DNA from 3 places in the Microbispora maris genome. Region 2 is predicted to be linked to each of the others. Evidence: riboswitches for the same ligand, from Rfam matches in the RefSeq annotation. Region 2 holds a riboswitch; each other region holds the start of a gene.

Evidence for each region. A riboswitch is a leader RNA that binds a small molecule or an ion and turns the genes downstream of it on or off. The one in region 2 is predicted to bind cyclic di-AMP.
Region 1: another riboswitch for cyclic di-AMP. It lies ahead of AAH991_RS23095 (glycoside hydrolase family 25 protein); the one in region 2 lies ahead of AAH991_RS18590 (CHAP domain-containing protein).
Region 3: another riboswitch for cyclic di-AMP. It lies ahead of AAH991_RS07410 (C40 family peptidase); the one in region 2 lies ahead of AAH991_RS18590 (CHAP domain-containing protein).

What each region holds. Positions count from the first base shown of each region.
Region 1 is NZ_JBDJAW010000020.1:13,415-18,315, reverse strand. Features, by position in the region: gene secD (protein translocase subunit SecD) at 1-1,176, shown strand, start outside; gene AAH991_RS23095 (glycoside hydrolase family 25 protein) at 1,225-1,947, opposite strand; cyclic di-AMP (ydaO/yuaA leader) riboswitch at 1,960-2,104, opposite strand; gene uppS (polyprenyl diphosphate synthase) at 2,469-3,185, shown strand; gene AAH991_RS23085 (oxygenase MpaB family protein) at 3,182-4,627, shown strand; gene AAH991_RS23080 (acyl-CoA dehydrogenase family protein) at 4,663-4,901, opposite strand, start outside.
Region 2 is NZ_JBDJAW010000014.1:96,666-101,566, reverse strand. Features, by position in the region: gene AAH991_RS18605 (GNAT family N-acetyltransferase) at 1-452, shown strand, start outside; gene AAH991_RS18600 (DUF6295 family protein) at 546-833, opposite strand; gene AAH991_RS18595 (dienelactone hydrolase family protein) at 844-1,587, opposite strand; cyclic di-AMP (ydaO/yuaA leader) riboswitch at 1,942-2,084, shown strand; gene AAH991_RS18590 (CHAP domain-containing protein) at 2,431-3,039, shown strand; gene AAH991_RS18585 (DUF305 domain-containing protein) at 3,076-3,678, opposite strand; gene AAH991_RS18580 (extracellular catalytic domain type 1 short-chain-length polyhydroxyalkanoate depolymerase) at 3,879-4,901, opposite strand, start outside.
Region 3 is NZ_JBDJAW010000004.1:213,721-218,621, reverse strand. Features, by position in the region: gene AAH991_RS07415 (non-reducing end alpha-L-arabinofuranosidase family hydrolase) at 202-1,683, shown strand; gene AAH991_RS07410 (C40 family peptidase) at 1,820-2,155, opposite strand; cyclic di-AMP (ydaO/yuaA leader) riboswitch at 2,492-2,651, opposite strand; gene AAH991_RS07405 (hypothetical protein) at 2,932-4,020, opposite strand; gene AAH991_RS07400 (WD40 repeat domain-containing protein) at 4,078-4,901, opposite strand, start outside.

The DNA of each region.
Region 1 (4,901 bases), on a different contig from region 2:
CTCGAACGCGGCTTCAAGAACGCCTGGAGCGCGATCGCCGACTCCAACATCACCACCCTGCTCGCCGCCGGGCTGCTGTTCTGGCTGGCCTCGGGGCCGGTGAAGGGCTTCGGCGTGACACTGGCCATCGGCGTGCTGGCCTCGCTGATCTCGGCCATGCTGATCACCCGGGTGCTCGCCGACGCCCTGATCCGCAGGATCGGCCCGCGGGCGTCCGGCATCGGCTCGATCGGCCGGGTCAGGACCTGGCTGACCCGGCGCGACCCGGATCTGATGCGGGGCAGGCGGCTGTGGCTCGCCGTCGCGGCCGGGCTGCTCGTGCTCGCGGGGGCGGGGCTGGTCACCCGCGGCCTGAACTACGGCGTCGAGTTCACCGGCGGCCGCATCGTGGAGTTCGGCACGAGCAGGCCCGTCGACGTCGGGGCGGCCAGGCAGGCGGTCGCGGACGCCGGGTTCCCCTCGGCCGTCGTGCAGCGGTCGGACGACGCGATCTCGGTGCGCACCGGGCAGATCAGCGCCGACGACGTGGTCCGTGTGGAGGAGGCGCTCGACCGCAGCGTGGGCGAGGTCACCAAGCAGCGCGACGAGCTCATCGGGCCGAGCCTGGGCGAGGAGCTGCGCCGCAACGCGATCATCGCGCTCGCCGTCGCGCTCGCCGCGCAGCTCGCCTACCTGGCGTTCCGGTTCCGGTGGACGTTCGGCACCGCGGCCGTGGCGGCGCTGTTCGTGGACGCGGCCGTCGTCATCGGCACGTTCGCCTGGCTGGGCAAGCCGATCGACGGGGTGTTCCTGGCGGCGATGCTCACGATCATCGGTTACTCGGTCAACGACAAGGTCGTGCTGTTCGACCGGGTGCGCGAGCTGTGGCCGATACGGCGCGGCGAGCCGTTCGGCCGCGTGGTGAACGCCGCCATCCTGCAGACCGCGCCGCGCACGGTGAACACCGGGCTCGGGGCGCTGTTCATCCTGGCGGCGCTGGCCGTGTTCGGCGGCGACTCGCTGCGGGACTTCGCCGTCGCCCTGCTGATCGGCATCGTGGTGGGCACGCTGTCGTCGTCCTTCGTGGCCGGGCCGGTGGCGATCGCGCTGGAGCGGCGCTCCAGCCAGCCGCCGCCGGCTCCCGCCGCACCGCGGGTCAAGCCCGCGCGGCGCGACGGCTCCGGCGCGGTGGTCTGAGGCCGGCGCGGTCCCCGGGACGGGACGCCCGTCCCGGGGACCGTGCGGCTACGGACGGCCGAGCGCGCGCAGCTGGGCGGGCGTCAGCGCGGAGACGTTCTGGTCGATTGGCGAGTCGGTGTACTGGTGGATCGCCCAGGACTTCCAGTCGGCGGGCGGCGTGATGTCGCCCGGCGCCTTGCTGTAGTGGGCCACCCAGAGCGGGTAGTCGCCGAGGCCGCGGCCGTACTTGTCGGCGAAGTTCCAGCCGCTGTAGAACATCGGCTTCGTCCCGGTCTTGGCCGTCACGTACTCCAGCCAGGCCCTGGCCCACTCGTTGACGTGCTCGACCGACTGGCCGTCGCTGGTCTCCAGGTCGAGCACGAGGATGTCGCCGGGCTTGCCCGGCTGCGAGCCCACCACGTCGAGGAAGTGGTCGGCCTCGGCGATGGGGTCGTTCGAGGGATGACCGTAGTGGTAGACGCCGCGGACGATGCCCTTCTTGTCCAGCTCACGCCAGTGCCGGGGGAAGGACGAGTCGACCCAGGACGTGCCCTCGGTCGCCTTGATGAAGCCGAACTGCGCACGGCTGTTCATCCAGTCGTGGTCGGCCTCGTAGCCGGAGACGTCCTGGCCGTACGTGTGCGGGTTGGCGTAGGCCGGGGCGGGCAGCGCCACGGCCGCCGTGACGCCGGCCGTGGCGGCCGAGACCGCGAGGGCCGCCGCCGCGAGGGCGGAGCGCAGGCGCCGGCCGGAGGGCCGGCGGCCGAGGGAGGGGCGATGGGTGGACATGTCGGGGCTGACTCCTTGCTTCCATGCCGCCTACCGGGTTAGCTGACGGGTTCGGGCAGGAAGTGCCCTACGGGCGCATCTGGGGGCTGCTCCCGATTCACCCCGGAGAGAAGTGGGTCCCCGGCTCCGCTGATCGCGGATTCGGCGGCCGCACGGTCATGGGACCGCGCGGACCGGGCAACGACACGGCAAGGGATCCGGAACCGGAAGCCGGTGGGTACCCCGAACCGTGTGCCCTAAAGGTACACACACCACCAGAATGGTGTAAACGGGACAAAACACGTCTTTACCTGCGACAACCCGGACCCGCCCATGGAGACGGGGGCCGGAGGCCCCCCGACCCGGCCGAGCAGGGTAAGGATCATGACTACCGACGGTAAGTAGTCATCGGATCACGATCCGTGAAAGAGTCCGTCTCCGGAGAGATCACTCTCCTCCCCTCCCCCGAAAGCAGGGCCGGGATGTCGGCGACCGACGGAAGTGACCATGTACTCCTCCCCGCGGCGGGCGATGTGAGAGGCGTGCCTCATCACGTGGCCTGCGTCATGGATGGGAACGGCCGATGGGCCGCGCAGCGGTCGCTGTCCCGCGTCGAGGGGCATCGGGCGGCGGAGGCCGCCGTGATCGATGTCATCGAGGCGGCCCACACGGCCGGCGTCGGGTGGTTGAGCCTGTACGCCTTTTCCACCGAGAACTGGCGGCGCCCGGCCGCCGAGGTCGACGACCTGCTCCGGCTGATTCGCCGCGCCATCCGCAAACACGCCTTGTCCCTGCACATGCGCGGGATCCGCTGCCGGTTCCTCGGTGTCACCGACCCGCGGATCCCGCCCGCGCTGGCCCGTGACATCGCCGATCTGACGGCGCTGACCCGCGACAACCGGCGGATGACGTTGACCGTGGCGTTCGACCACGGGGGCCGCCGCGACATCGTGGAGGCCGCCCGGTCGCTGATCCGCGACGGTGTGCCGCCCGAGCAGGTCACCGAGGAGAGCTTCGCCCGGCGTCTGCCCCACCCGGACATGCCGGAGGTGGACCTGGTCATCCGCACCTCCGGAGAGCAGCGGATCTCCAACTTCATGCTGTGGCAGGTGGCCTACGCCGAATGGGTCTTCCCCCGGGTGCTGTGGCCGGACTTCCGCGCCGGGCACTTCTGGGAATGCCTGGAGACCTACCGGCGGCGCGACCGCCGGTTCGGCGGGGTGCGGGCACCGGCCCTGACAGGAAAGGAATGTCGATGAGCCACGCCGAACCCGCCGGAACCGACGCCGATCCGCTCGGCCCGGGATCGATGCTTCACCGGTTGACCCACCAGGCACGCTGGGGGCTGGTGGCGAGCCGGGCCATCGTCCTGGAGGCCGCGTACCCGCAGATCGGCGCCGCGCTGATCACCAACTCGACCTTCGTCGCACACCCGTGGCGGCGCCTGCGCAACACCGTGCTCAGCGCGCAGCGGATGGTCGACCCCGACCCCCGGGTGCGGCAGCGGGAGGCGGCCCGGCTCAACCGCCTGCACGCCCGCATCACCGGCGCCGACGCCGAGAACCGCCCGTTCAACGCCGCGGATCCCGAGGCACGCGCCTGGGTGGTGGCGACGCTGTTCGAGTCCTCGGTCACGATGTGCCGGCTCAGCGGCGAGTCCCTCGACGGCCCCGCCCTGGACCGGCTGTACGCCGAGTTCCAGGCGTTCCTCGCACTGATGGACCCCTACGGCGGCAAGCTTCCGCCCACATTGCGGGAGTTCTGGCGCTACTACACGTCCGTCGTGGAGGAGCGACTGGAGAACACCGAAGCGGTCCACGTCATCCTCGACCGCCTGTTCGCGCAGGTACCCGCGCCCCCTCTGCTCCGCGATCAGCCGGCCGTGTGGGCGGCGGGCAGGGCGATCGCCGGGCCCACGGCCAGCGCGATCATCGTGGCGTCGCTGCCCGAGTCGCTCCGCGCACGGCTGGGGGTCGCCGAGGTGCCGGGCACGCGCACGCTGATGCAGGCCACCTGCCTGTCCACGAGTCTCGCGACCCGGCTGCTCCCCGAGTCGTGGACACGGCTGGACACGGTCATGACCATGCTCGACCCGGGCTACGCGCCCCAACGCGGCGGCGAGGCGCTGGCGGGGCTACGCCGTGGCGTGGCGAAAGCCGGGGCGCTGCTGCGCCTGCTCACGCCCGGTCAGGAGACGGCGGCCGCCGGCGACTCGGCGGTGCGCTCCGCCTCGCGGTTCTTCTCCGAGGTGCTCGACCAGACCGGCGACGGCCGCCTCGGCTGGCCCGACCTCGCCGCGATGGCGCGGGAGATCGCCACCCGGCTCGACCTGGACACCCAGGACGAGGAACGCCTGTTCGCCGCCTTCGCCGACTGGTGGCGCGAGCTGCAGAAAGAGCTGGACACCGACGGCGACGGACGCATCACCCGCGACGAGTACGCCGCCGCGGCGGCCGCCATGGCCGGCTCCGCCCTCATCCGGATCGCCGAGGTCCTGTTCGACGTCACCGACACGGACGACGACCAGGTCATCGACGCCCGGGAGTGCCGGGCTCTCTTCCGGACGGCCTTCGACCAGGACCCGGGCGGCGGCGACGCCGGCGAGCGGCTGACCCGTGGCGAGTTCGTCCGCCGGTTCCTGGACTTCATGGCCGGCCGCCGCCACTCCGGCGTCTACGACCAGATGTTCGCCCAGTCCTGACGGCCTCCGGCGCCCTCGCCGGGGAAACGGCACTCTCAGATCATCGAGCGCATCGGGCCGTGCGGCGGCTCGATGCCGAGCTGCGTCAGCGCGGAGACGTGGAAGACCGAGCCGGGCACGTGGATCGCGTGGGCCAGCCCGACGTGCGCGTCCCGCCAGAAACGCTGGATCGGGTTGTCCACGCGCATCGCGTTGCCGCCCGACCGCGCCACGATCTCGTCCATCGCCCGCACCGCGCGCCAGGCCGCCTGGACCTGGGTGCGGCGGCCCACGG
Region 2 (4,901 bases):
CGCCGGAGACGCTGACGCCGCGGAGCGACGGCGGCCCCCTGGTGGAGACGCCGGTCGCGGACCACGACTACCTGTCGATCGACGCCGCCCTGTCCGAGGCGTTCGGCGCCGGGTTCACCGGCTCGCCGGAAGGCGCGGCCCGGCTGCGCCGCCTGCAGGAGAGCGGCGGGGCGGTGCGGTTCGTCCGGGCGCAGGACGGCGGCTGCGCCGGCGCGGCCACCTGCTCGGCCCCCGCCGTCGGCACGTCGGAACTCGCCGGTGTCGGCACGCGGCCGGCCTTCCGCGGCCGAGGCGTCGCCGCCGCGGTCACCGCCGCGCTGACCGCGGAGATGTTCGCCCGGGACGCGCGGTCGGTGTGGCTCGAGTACGGCGGCGAGGGGTCGCGGCGCGTCTACGAACGCGTCGGCTACCGGCCGTCGGGCACCCGCCTGTACATGTCGCTCGACGAGTGACCCGTCCGGCACGGCTCGCCGGCCGGTAATCGCCGGCCGGCGGCCCGCACGGCGGCGGGCCTCCGGGTCCGCCGCCGGTGGCGTACGACCCCGTCAGGCGGGTGCGGGCCCGCGGGCGGCCGAGGCGAGCCCGGGCGGCGCCGCGGCCAGGGCCTTGTGGATCGCCTCGACCAGGGCGAGCGCCGCCTCCTCGGTGAGCTCGATCGCGACCCGGGCCGACGGGCCCTCGGCCGGGTTGGTGAGGTCGATGTTCACCGTGTGTTCCCGGCAGGCATGGTAGGGATGGTCGACGTAGACCATGCCGTCGGTGACCGTGAACCAGCCCGACGCTCCCTTGGCGGCGCCGTCGATCCGGAACTTCTCGGTGAGATAGGTGCACATCTGGTCCTCCTCAGGCGGCGAGGTGGCGGCCGAAGAAACCGAAGACCTTCTTCCAGCCCTCCACCGCGGCGGCGGGACGGTAGTTCGGCCGGTCCACGGAGAAGAACGCGTGGCCGGCGTCCGGGAAGACGTGGAACTCGTGCTCCTTGCCGAGTCTCGTCAGCTCGGCGTCGAGCACCGCGACCTCGTCCGGCGAGGGGAAGCGGTCGTCCGCGCCGAAGAGCCCGAGCAGCGGGCAGGACAGGTCGGCGGCCCGGGAGATCAGCGGCTCGGCCCTGAGCGGGAAGTCGGCCGGCGGCGCGGTGACGACGAAGGCCCCGTAGCAGTCGACGGCCGCGTCGATCCGCAGCGAGCAGGCGGCCAGGAACGTCTGCCGGCCACCCGAGCAGTAGCCGATCACCCCGACCCTGCCGTTGGCGTGCTCCAGGCCCTTGAGGTAGGCCGCGGCGCCCGCGACGTCGCCGACGAGCTGCTCGTCCGGGACGCCTCCCTTGGCCCGGGCCGCCGCGGCCTGGTCGTCCGGGCTGACCCCGGCGCCCTCGCGGGAGTACAGGTTGGGGCAGATCGCGGCGTATCCGTGTGCGGCGAACCGGCGCACGATCTCCTTGGTGGCCTCGTCGTACCCGGGCAGGTGGTGGATCACCACAACCCCGCCGTGGGGGCCGGAGCCGAGCGGCCGGGCGGCGTACGCCTCGAGATCGGCGCCTTCGTGTCCGGTGACGGCGACCGTGCCGGCCCATATCGCGTCGTTCATCGGGAGTCCTTCCCCTGGATCAGGTCGGTGCGCGGCCGGCGGCGTGGCCGCGTCCGGAAGCCCAACGATAGTAGTTGCTTTTGCTAACTAAGTTTCGGGAGAGGCGATGCCGCCCCGCCGCGAGCGCGGCGGGGCTCGGGACCGCCGCCCGGGGAGGTGCCGCCCCGCCCGGCGCGGGTGCCGTAGGGCTGTGTGTCCTATCTCACCGAGGACGGGCCGCGACCGCGAGGACCAGCGGGAGTGTCGCGCGGCGGCGGCCCGAATGGGGCCGTTTGCCGGTTTTTGGGCCGTGTCTTACTTGTTATCTACTATGCTTCCCGTGTCGCGCCGGTGTGCGGTCCTCAACCCGAGGACGACCGGCGACCGCCGAATCCCGGACGTCATCCATCCCGGGAACCGGGGACCCATGTCTCTTGGGGTGAATCCGGACCATCCGGTAGGGCTACTCCTGGCCCGAACCCGTCAGCTAACCCGGTAGGCGGCCAAGGAGAGGAGAGCGCGTGGAGTGTCGGCTCCACCTGCCGATCCGGTCCGCGTCGCATCGACGGACCGCTTGCCCGCCCTGGAACGTCTCCAGGCTTCCGGGGTGACGGCGCGCCCGTGACGGGCTGCCGCATCTCCCATTTCTGATTCCGCCCCGCCGGGCCGTGCCCTCGTACGGCCATGCCGTCGTGCCGTCACGCCAGGTGGGCCGGTTCGTCACGTCTCGAAGCGCGCCATGAGGAGCCTCCGATTTCCAGCGATCCCATAGCTCGACAGCTGCTCGACGCCGTCCGCCCGGAACTGGGCTACCGCGAACGAGCGGGAAAACATACGAAGTTCGGCGAATGGTACGCCGACAACGTGGCCAAGGACCCCGACTTCAAGACCGCCCCCTGGTGCGACATGTTCGTCTCCTGGGCGGCGAACCGGGCCGGGGTTCAGGACCACGTCGGCGAGTTCGCGCTGACCACGCGGCACGCCAAGTGGTTCAAGAAGAAGCACGCCTGGAGCGACAAGCCCGAGCCGGGCGCCGTGGTCTTCTTCGACTGGTCGGGAAGCAAGAACGTCCGCGACATCGACCACGTCGGCGTGGTCGAGAAGGTCGTGGGCGGGAAGGTGCACACGATCGAGGGCAACGTCGACGGCGTCTGGCTGAAGCGTAAGGTGCGCGACAAGAACAAGATCGTCGGGTACGGCCTGCCCCGCAAGGTCAAGGCGACGCCCAAGGTGACGGTGACGGTTCAGCCCGTGGCCGCGGTGAACGCCGGAGTCCAGGGTCCGGCCGGGCCCACCACCAGGAACATGGCGGCGCAACAGGGGCACTCTCCCGACGTCGTGTGGTCGCCCGGCGACGCCGTCCTGCCGGCCGGTCTGCTCTTCGCGGTGGTCTCCACCGCCGTGACCGGGCTCCGGTCCAGGGCCGTGGCGGCGCCCTCCGGCGGACGGCACCGCAGGCGCCGCACCCGCTGACCTCCGCGAGCCCGCGTCCCGAACGGCCGTGGCCGCTCACTGCTCCAGGAGGCGCTTCATCTCCTTGATCTCGGCCGACTGGCCGGAGACGACGGACGCCGCCATCCGCCGGGCCGGCTCGTAGGCTCCTGCGCGCAGTTCGTCCCGCGCCATGGTCACGGCGCCCTCGTGGTGCCGGATCATCATCGTGAGGAAGGCCCGGTCGAAGGCCCGCCCGGACAGTCCTTCGAGGCGCCGCATCTCCTCGGGGGACATCATGCCGGGCATGGGGTGGTGAGCCGGCGCGGCGCTCTCATCGGGCGTCCGTTCGCCCCAGGCGGTGAGCCAGCCGCTCATCGTCCGGATCTCGGCAGCCTGGGCGGCCTCGATCCGCTCGGCGAGCCGCCTGACCCGGGTGTCGTCCGCCCGGCTGCCGGCCAGCTTCGACATCTCCACCGCCTGGCGATGATGCGGGATCATCATCCGGGCGAACATGACGTCCTGCTCGTTGTGGTCGGCCGCCGGCGTCGTCACGGCCGGGGCGGTGGGCAGCGCGGCGGGCAGGGCCGGCGTGCCGGCGAAGGCGGCGGCTCCGTGCCCGCCCGTGCCGCTCAGCAGACCGGCCGCCAGCAGGGCCGAGGGCAGGACGTGTCCCCTCATCGCAACCACCTCCGTATTCGTCCGGACACGGTGACCGGGCCGGAACGGAGCGGCGGCCCGGCACGCGAATCCCCACCGGACCGCATGCGACGCCCCCGCCCGTGGTGTGCCCCGGGAGACGTGCCCGGCCGGATGCCGGTCATGCCTCCCACGGCCTTCCGCCGGCCGGGCCGCCGCGGGTCACCTGGGAAGGCGGCGGGTCAGCACTGGCCGTCGGCGAGAATCCAGTGGTCCGGGCCGGTCTGCCGGAGCGCGTGGACGGTGAACGTGTTCCACAGCCCCATCGCGTCGTTCGACCCCTTCGCGTAGGTGTACCCGCCGGACTGGTACGCCCGTCCCGCCGTGGTGTGGCCGTAGTTGCTCGCCCGTACGCACGTCCCCGGCGGCGTGCCGCCGGGCGAGGGACTGGGACTGGGGCTGGGCGTGAAGGTGGGGCTGGGCTGGGCGCCGCCGTCCAGACCGAAGAACCGGGCGTCGTGGTAGGCCGAGCAGATCGTGTCGAGGAAGTACGCCGCGGTGGCGCCGCACTGGTCGGGGGCGCCGCCGGGATCGACCGGGAGGCCGTGCCCCATGCCGGCGATCTCGTAGAGGCGGACGTCGTCGTCGCCGTACACGGTGAGCGTGGTGCCGCCGGTGAGCGACCGTGTGGCGGTGGGGGCCGGGGAGACGCCCCGCACGTTCGTCCACTGGTCGCGCAACTGCCTCCCGTTGGCGGGGACGACCGTGTAGTCCGACTGGCCCTGCCAGACGGCCACCCGGGGATACGGCCCCGCGTAGCCGGGATAGGCGTTCCGGACCAGGTCACCCCACTGCTGCGGGGTCCTGCTCGCCGGGCCGTACTGGCAGCCGGACGCCTCGGTCAGGCTGCTCGCGCAGCGGTAGGCGAGACCGGCCGCGATCGATCCGGCGGCGAAGACGTCCGGATAGGTCGCCAGCATGACGGCCGACATCGCCCCGCCGGCCGACAGTCCGGACACGTAGACCCGTGCGGGGTCGGTCCCGTAGGCGGCGACCGCGTACGCCACCATGGCGCGGATGGACGCGGCCTCGCCCTGCCCCCTGGTGGTGTCTCCGGTCTGGAACCAGTTGAAGCAGCCCGACGCGTTGTTGGCGCTGCTCGTCTGCGGCAGCACGAGGGCGAAGCCCCACCGGTCGGCGTACTCACGCCAGCCCGAGTCGGCGAAGTAGCCGCTCGCGTTCTGGGTGCAGCCGTGCAGGAGCAC
Region 3 (4,901 bases), on a different contig from region 2:
GCGCCGCTGCACCATCACCGCCGAACCGCCGAGGGAGAGGAACCCGGGATTGCGCCGCATGTTAGCGCTAACAGCACCGTGGCCGCCCTTGGCCTTTCCATCGCGGACCGTCCCTGCCCGGGCTCCGTGATGCCACTGCGGTTTTTCCTGGCGTGGCCCGCTTCGCCACGCTTCCACCCCCCGAAGGAGGAGAACGAAACAATGGATTCACCCCCCATTCGTGTGACGAGCGGCCGGCGTCGTTCGCCGGTCGGTGTCGGCGTACGCATCGTGGCGGTGCTGGCCGCGTTGGTGGCGGCCACTGCGACGTGGGCGGTGCCGGCGTCGGCGGCGCCGGCACCTCTGGTGAGTGTGGCGTCGGGGCGTTGCCTGGACGTGGCGGGCAACACCGACGCGCTGGGCACCGCTCTGCAGATCTACGACTGCAACGGGCAGGCGAACCAGGGCTTCGAGTTCACCTCCGCCGGTGAGCTGCGGACCTTCAACGGCACCCGGTGCGTGGACGCCTACAACATGGGCACGACGAACGGCACCAAGGTCGTGATCTGGTCCTGCAACGGCCAGAACAACCAGAAGTGGCGCCAGAACGCCGACGGCACCATCGTGGGCGTCGCGTCCGGGCTGTGCCTGGACGTCGTCGGCGCCGGCACCGCCAACGGCAGCCAGATCCAGCTCTACAGCTGCTGGGGCGGCGACAACCAGAAGTGGAGCATCCGCGGAGGCGGCGGCCCGAGCACGACGCCGTCCCCGACGGTGACGCCGACCAGCGGTGGCACGTGCGATCTCCCGTCGACGTACCGCTGGAGCTCGACCGGCGCGCTGGCGACTCCGAAGTCCGGGTGGGTCTCGCTGAAGGACTTCACCAACGTCGTCTACAACGGCAAGCACCTGGTCTACGCGACGACGCACAACACGGGCACGAGCTGGGGTTCGATGAACTTCGGCCTGTTCACCAACTGGTCCGACATGGCCTCGGCCAGCCAGAACACGATGCCCTTCTCGGCCGTCGCGCCCACGCTGTTCTACTTCGCCCCGAAGAACATCTGGGTGCTGGCCTACCAGTGGGGCGGGACCGCCTTCTCCTACCGGACGTCGAGCGACCCCAGCAACGTGAACAGCTGGTCCGCGCAGCAGACGCTGTCCACCGCGAGCATCTCCGGCTCGGGCACCGGGCCGATCGACCAGACGCTCATCGGTGACGGCCAGAACATGTACCTGTTCTTCGCCGGCGACAACGGCAAGATCTACCGGCAGAGCATGCCCATCGGGAACTTCCCGGGCAGCTTCGGCTCCAACTACACCCAGATCATGAGCGACACGACGAACAACCTGTTCGAGGGCGTCGAGGTCTACAAGCTCCAGGGCCTGAACAAGTACCTGATGCTGGTCGAGTCGATCGGCTCGCAGGGCCGTTACTTCCGCTCGTACACCGCCTCCAGCCTGGGTGGTTCGTGGACCCCGCAGGCCACGAGCGAGAGCAACCCCTTCGCGGGCAAGGCCAACAGCGGCGCCACCTGGACCAACGACATCAGCCACGGTGACCTGGTGCGCAACAACCCCGACCAGACCAAGACCGTGGACGCCTGCAACCTGCAGCTGCTCTACCAGGGTCGCAGCCCCAGCTCCGGCGGCGACTACGGCCTCCTGCCCTACCGGCCGGGCGTGCTGACGCTGCAGCGCTGATGATGTGACGCAGGACTCATGAGGCCTCCGGTCGGTGTCGCCGACCGGAGGTTTCCTGTTTCCGGACGCGCGGGCGCGCGTCGAGTTCCCGGCCTGCGACGACGCAGGCCGGGAATCGTCTTCCTCGCGCCCGGCGTCAGATTCCCGGGCGTACGGCGGTGAGGAAGCCGCTCCTCCAGTAGCCCTTGAGGCTGTCGATGTGGACCACCGCGCCGCTGTGGGGGGCGTTGATCACCTTCTTGTGCCCGATGTACATGCCCACGTGGCCGCCGCCGCTGGTGAATACGAGGTCGCCGGGCTTGAGGTGGGCCAGGGAGACCTTCTTCTTGACGGCGTCGAGCATCGACCACGTCGTGCGCGGGAGCTTGATCCCGGCCTTGCGCCAGGCGAACTGGACCAGCCCGGAGCAGTCGAACGCCCGCGGGCCTGTGGCGCCCCACACGTAGGGATCGCCGAGCTGCTTCTTCGCCACCTTGATGGCGCGCTTGGCCTTCTCCTGCTGCAGGGCGGACTTGGTGAGCTTCTTGTCCGCCGCGGCGTTCGGGGCGGCCGCGGCGGTGGCCGGCGCCGTGGTCGCCGTCGGGGTCGGGGTCGTGGGTGCCGCTGGGGTGTCCGAGGTGGCGCCCGTCGCGGGGGGCTGGGGCGGGATGAGCGTCGAGGCGGGCTGTGGTGCCGTGACCGTCCCCGTTGCGGCGGTCGCGGGCAGCGCGCCGAAGGCCGCGACAGAGGCGGTGAGCGCGACGCCACCGATCGTGACGCGGGCGATGCGGGACAGAGTGGCGGGGTTGGCAGACAGGGGATCTCTCCTAGAGTCTTCCGCTTGCGCCTACCGGGTTAGCTGACGGATTCGGGCAGGGAAGTCGCCCTACGGCGCGTGGCGCGCCGATTCACCCCGGACCTTCGTGCGAAGGTCGACTGGTTCCCCGGCTCCGTGCTTCCTTGCCGCACGGATTCGGCGTCACCGGCGCCCCGGGGGGCGGAGAGGACATGGCGGCGGTGACAGTGGATTTTCGTTTTCAAGCACGGCGGTGCCGGTTCCGCGACGGCGGCGTCATGGGGTACGCCGCCGTCGCAGGGCAAGGAAACTACCAAGCTCGCCCATATTCGGGCAAAGGGCACATAAAGGGTAAGAAGCCCATAAAAAGGATCACGCCTGCATAAGTGCAGGTCAGAGCCGTGTCATCGGAAAAAACGTGGCGCTCGTCACATCCGCGCGAGAGCCGGTGTGACGCCCTCGGCTCGTGAAGATCAGCGCGTACGCCAGAACGTGCCGTTGGCCGAGGGGTCGTCGGGGTCGCCCTGCGGCACGGTGAAACCCGCACCCCACAGGGTGGCCGTCCCCGGCCTGCGCGCGATCGAGGACAGGACGGCGTCGGTGCCCGCCTTCCGGGGGAGGGGGACGCTCCTCCACGCCGAGCCCGTCACCTGCCACAGGATGGCGTTCCAGCTGCCCTGCACGACCCACATGCCGCCCTTGCCGTCGGGCTCCACCTCCGTGTACGGCTGCGCGTTGACGGCCCCGACCGAGGTGGCCCACGACGTGCCGTTCCAGCGCATCACCAGGGTGCGGTTGTAGGTGACGTCGTCACCCTCGTCGTTCGCGCCCTCCCAGGTGACGCCGCCGACGGCCCACACGTTCCGCGGGCTCACGACGGCGATGTCGTTGAGGAACGCGGCCGCGCCGGGGGCGGGCAGCTTGACCGCGGGTGTGGGCACCAGCGCCCAGGACCTCCCGTTCCACCGCATGATCACGGGACGGTCGCCCTTGCTCCCCGCCGCCCAGACGTCGCGGGCCTTGTACGCGTCGACGGCGGCGGCGTGGGCCGGCAGCCGGACGCTCTGCCACGAGGACCCGTTCCAGCGCCTGGCCGAGGCGAAGGACCCGGCCACCGCCCAGACGTCCTTCGCGCCCGTCGCGTCGGCGTCCGCCGCCGGGAACGCGCCGCCCAGCGAGAAGGCGGTCCACGCGCGGCCGTTCCACCGGGCGGCCTTCCCCTGGCCGAAGACCCACACGTTCGTGTTCGAGGTGGCCGCCACGGCCTTCAGCTCGTACGGCGGGGCGCCGGGGACCACCTGCCACGCCCGGCCGTCGTACCTCTGGACCAGGCCCCGCTGCTTCCCGTTCGCGACCCGGTGACCGGCCGCCCACACCGACCCGTCGCCCAGGACCGTCACGTCGTCGAGGACGTCGTCGCCGGGCAGGGTGTTCACCCCGGCCGGCCGCCATGCGGCGGCCTCCCCGGCCCGGCCGCCCTCGTGGGTCACGCCGGAGGCCGCCACGGCAGGCGCGCACGCCAGCGCGAGCGCCGTCATCCCCGAGACGATCGCGGTACGCACAACGCCTCCCCTTCCGTCATGAGGATGACGTCCGGCGGAAGGGATCAGTTCACGTCGTCACCGGGACGATTTGCTCGCTTTCTCCGTCCACGGTTCGTACGTGCTGTCTCCCGGGAGCACCCAGATCCGCGTGCCGGGCCTGGTGATCGTCCGCAGCACCGTCGTCTTGCCGGTCCTCGAGACCCGATAGACCGCCACGCCCGTCTTGGTCTTGGACCGGACGACGACGCGCCCCGCCTTGTCGAAGTCGAGGTCGTCGATGTACTGCCCGCGCGGCAGCCGTACGGTCACCGCGCCACGCGCGCGGCCGGTACGCAGGTCGAACAGGCGCATCTTCCGGAACTTCGGCCAGGTGCCGACGACTTCGGCCGCCGTGCGGTAGTCGTTCGCGAGCGCCGCGGGCGACATCCGCGTCTTCAGCCGCGACCGGGCACGCAGCCCGCGGTCGAACACCGTCACGCGGCCCCCTACCACCCCCTGCAGCAGCAGCCGTCGACTGTCCGGGCTGAACCCCGCGAGGCTCCAGTCGTCCCTGCCTGCGGGCGGCGGCAACGTCTTGCCTTTTCGCAGGTCAACCAGGGCTCCCAGCCCCGGCGCCGAGGTCGTCGTGATCACGTAGCTGCCGTCGTCCGACACGAGCGGCCATTCCTCGTCGATGGCGTACGCCGTGATTTCCCGCGACACCACCCTTTCCTTGCCGGTGAGGGCGCGTTCGACGAACAGCCCATCCGACTTGCGGAAGTAGAAGAAGTGCCGGCCGTCCCCACTGATCAGGAAGGGCGCCCGCGCGCCGGCGTTGACCGCGTCCTCGGGCGCCACCGCGAGCGCTTCCGGCACCGGCACCACGTCTCCGTTGGTCAGCACCAGTTCCCAGGTCTGCG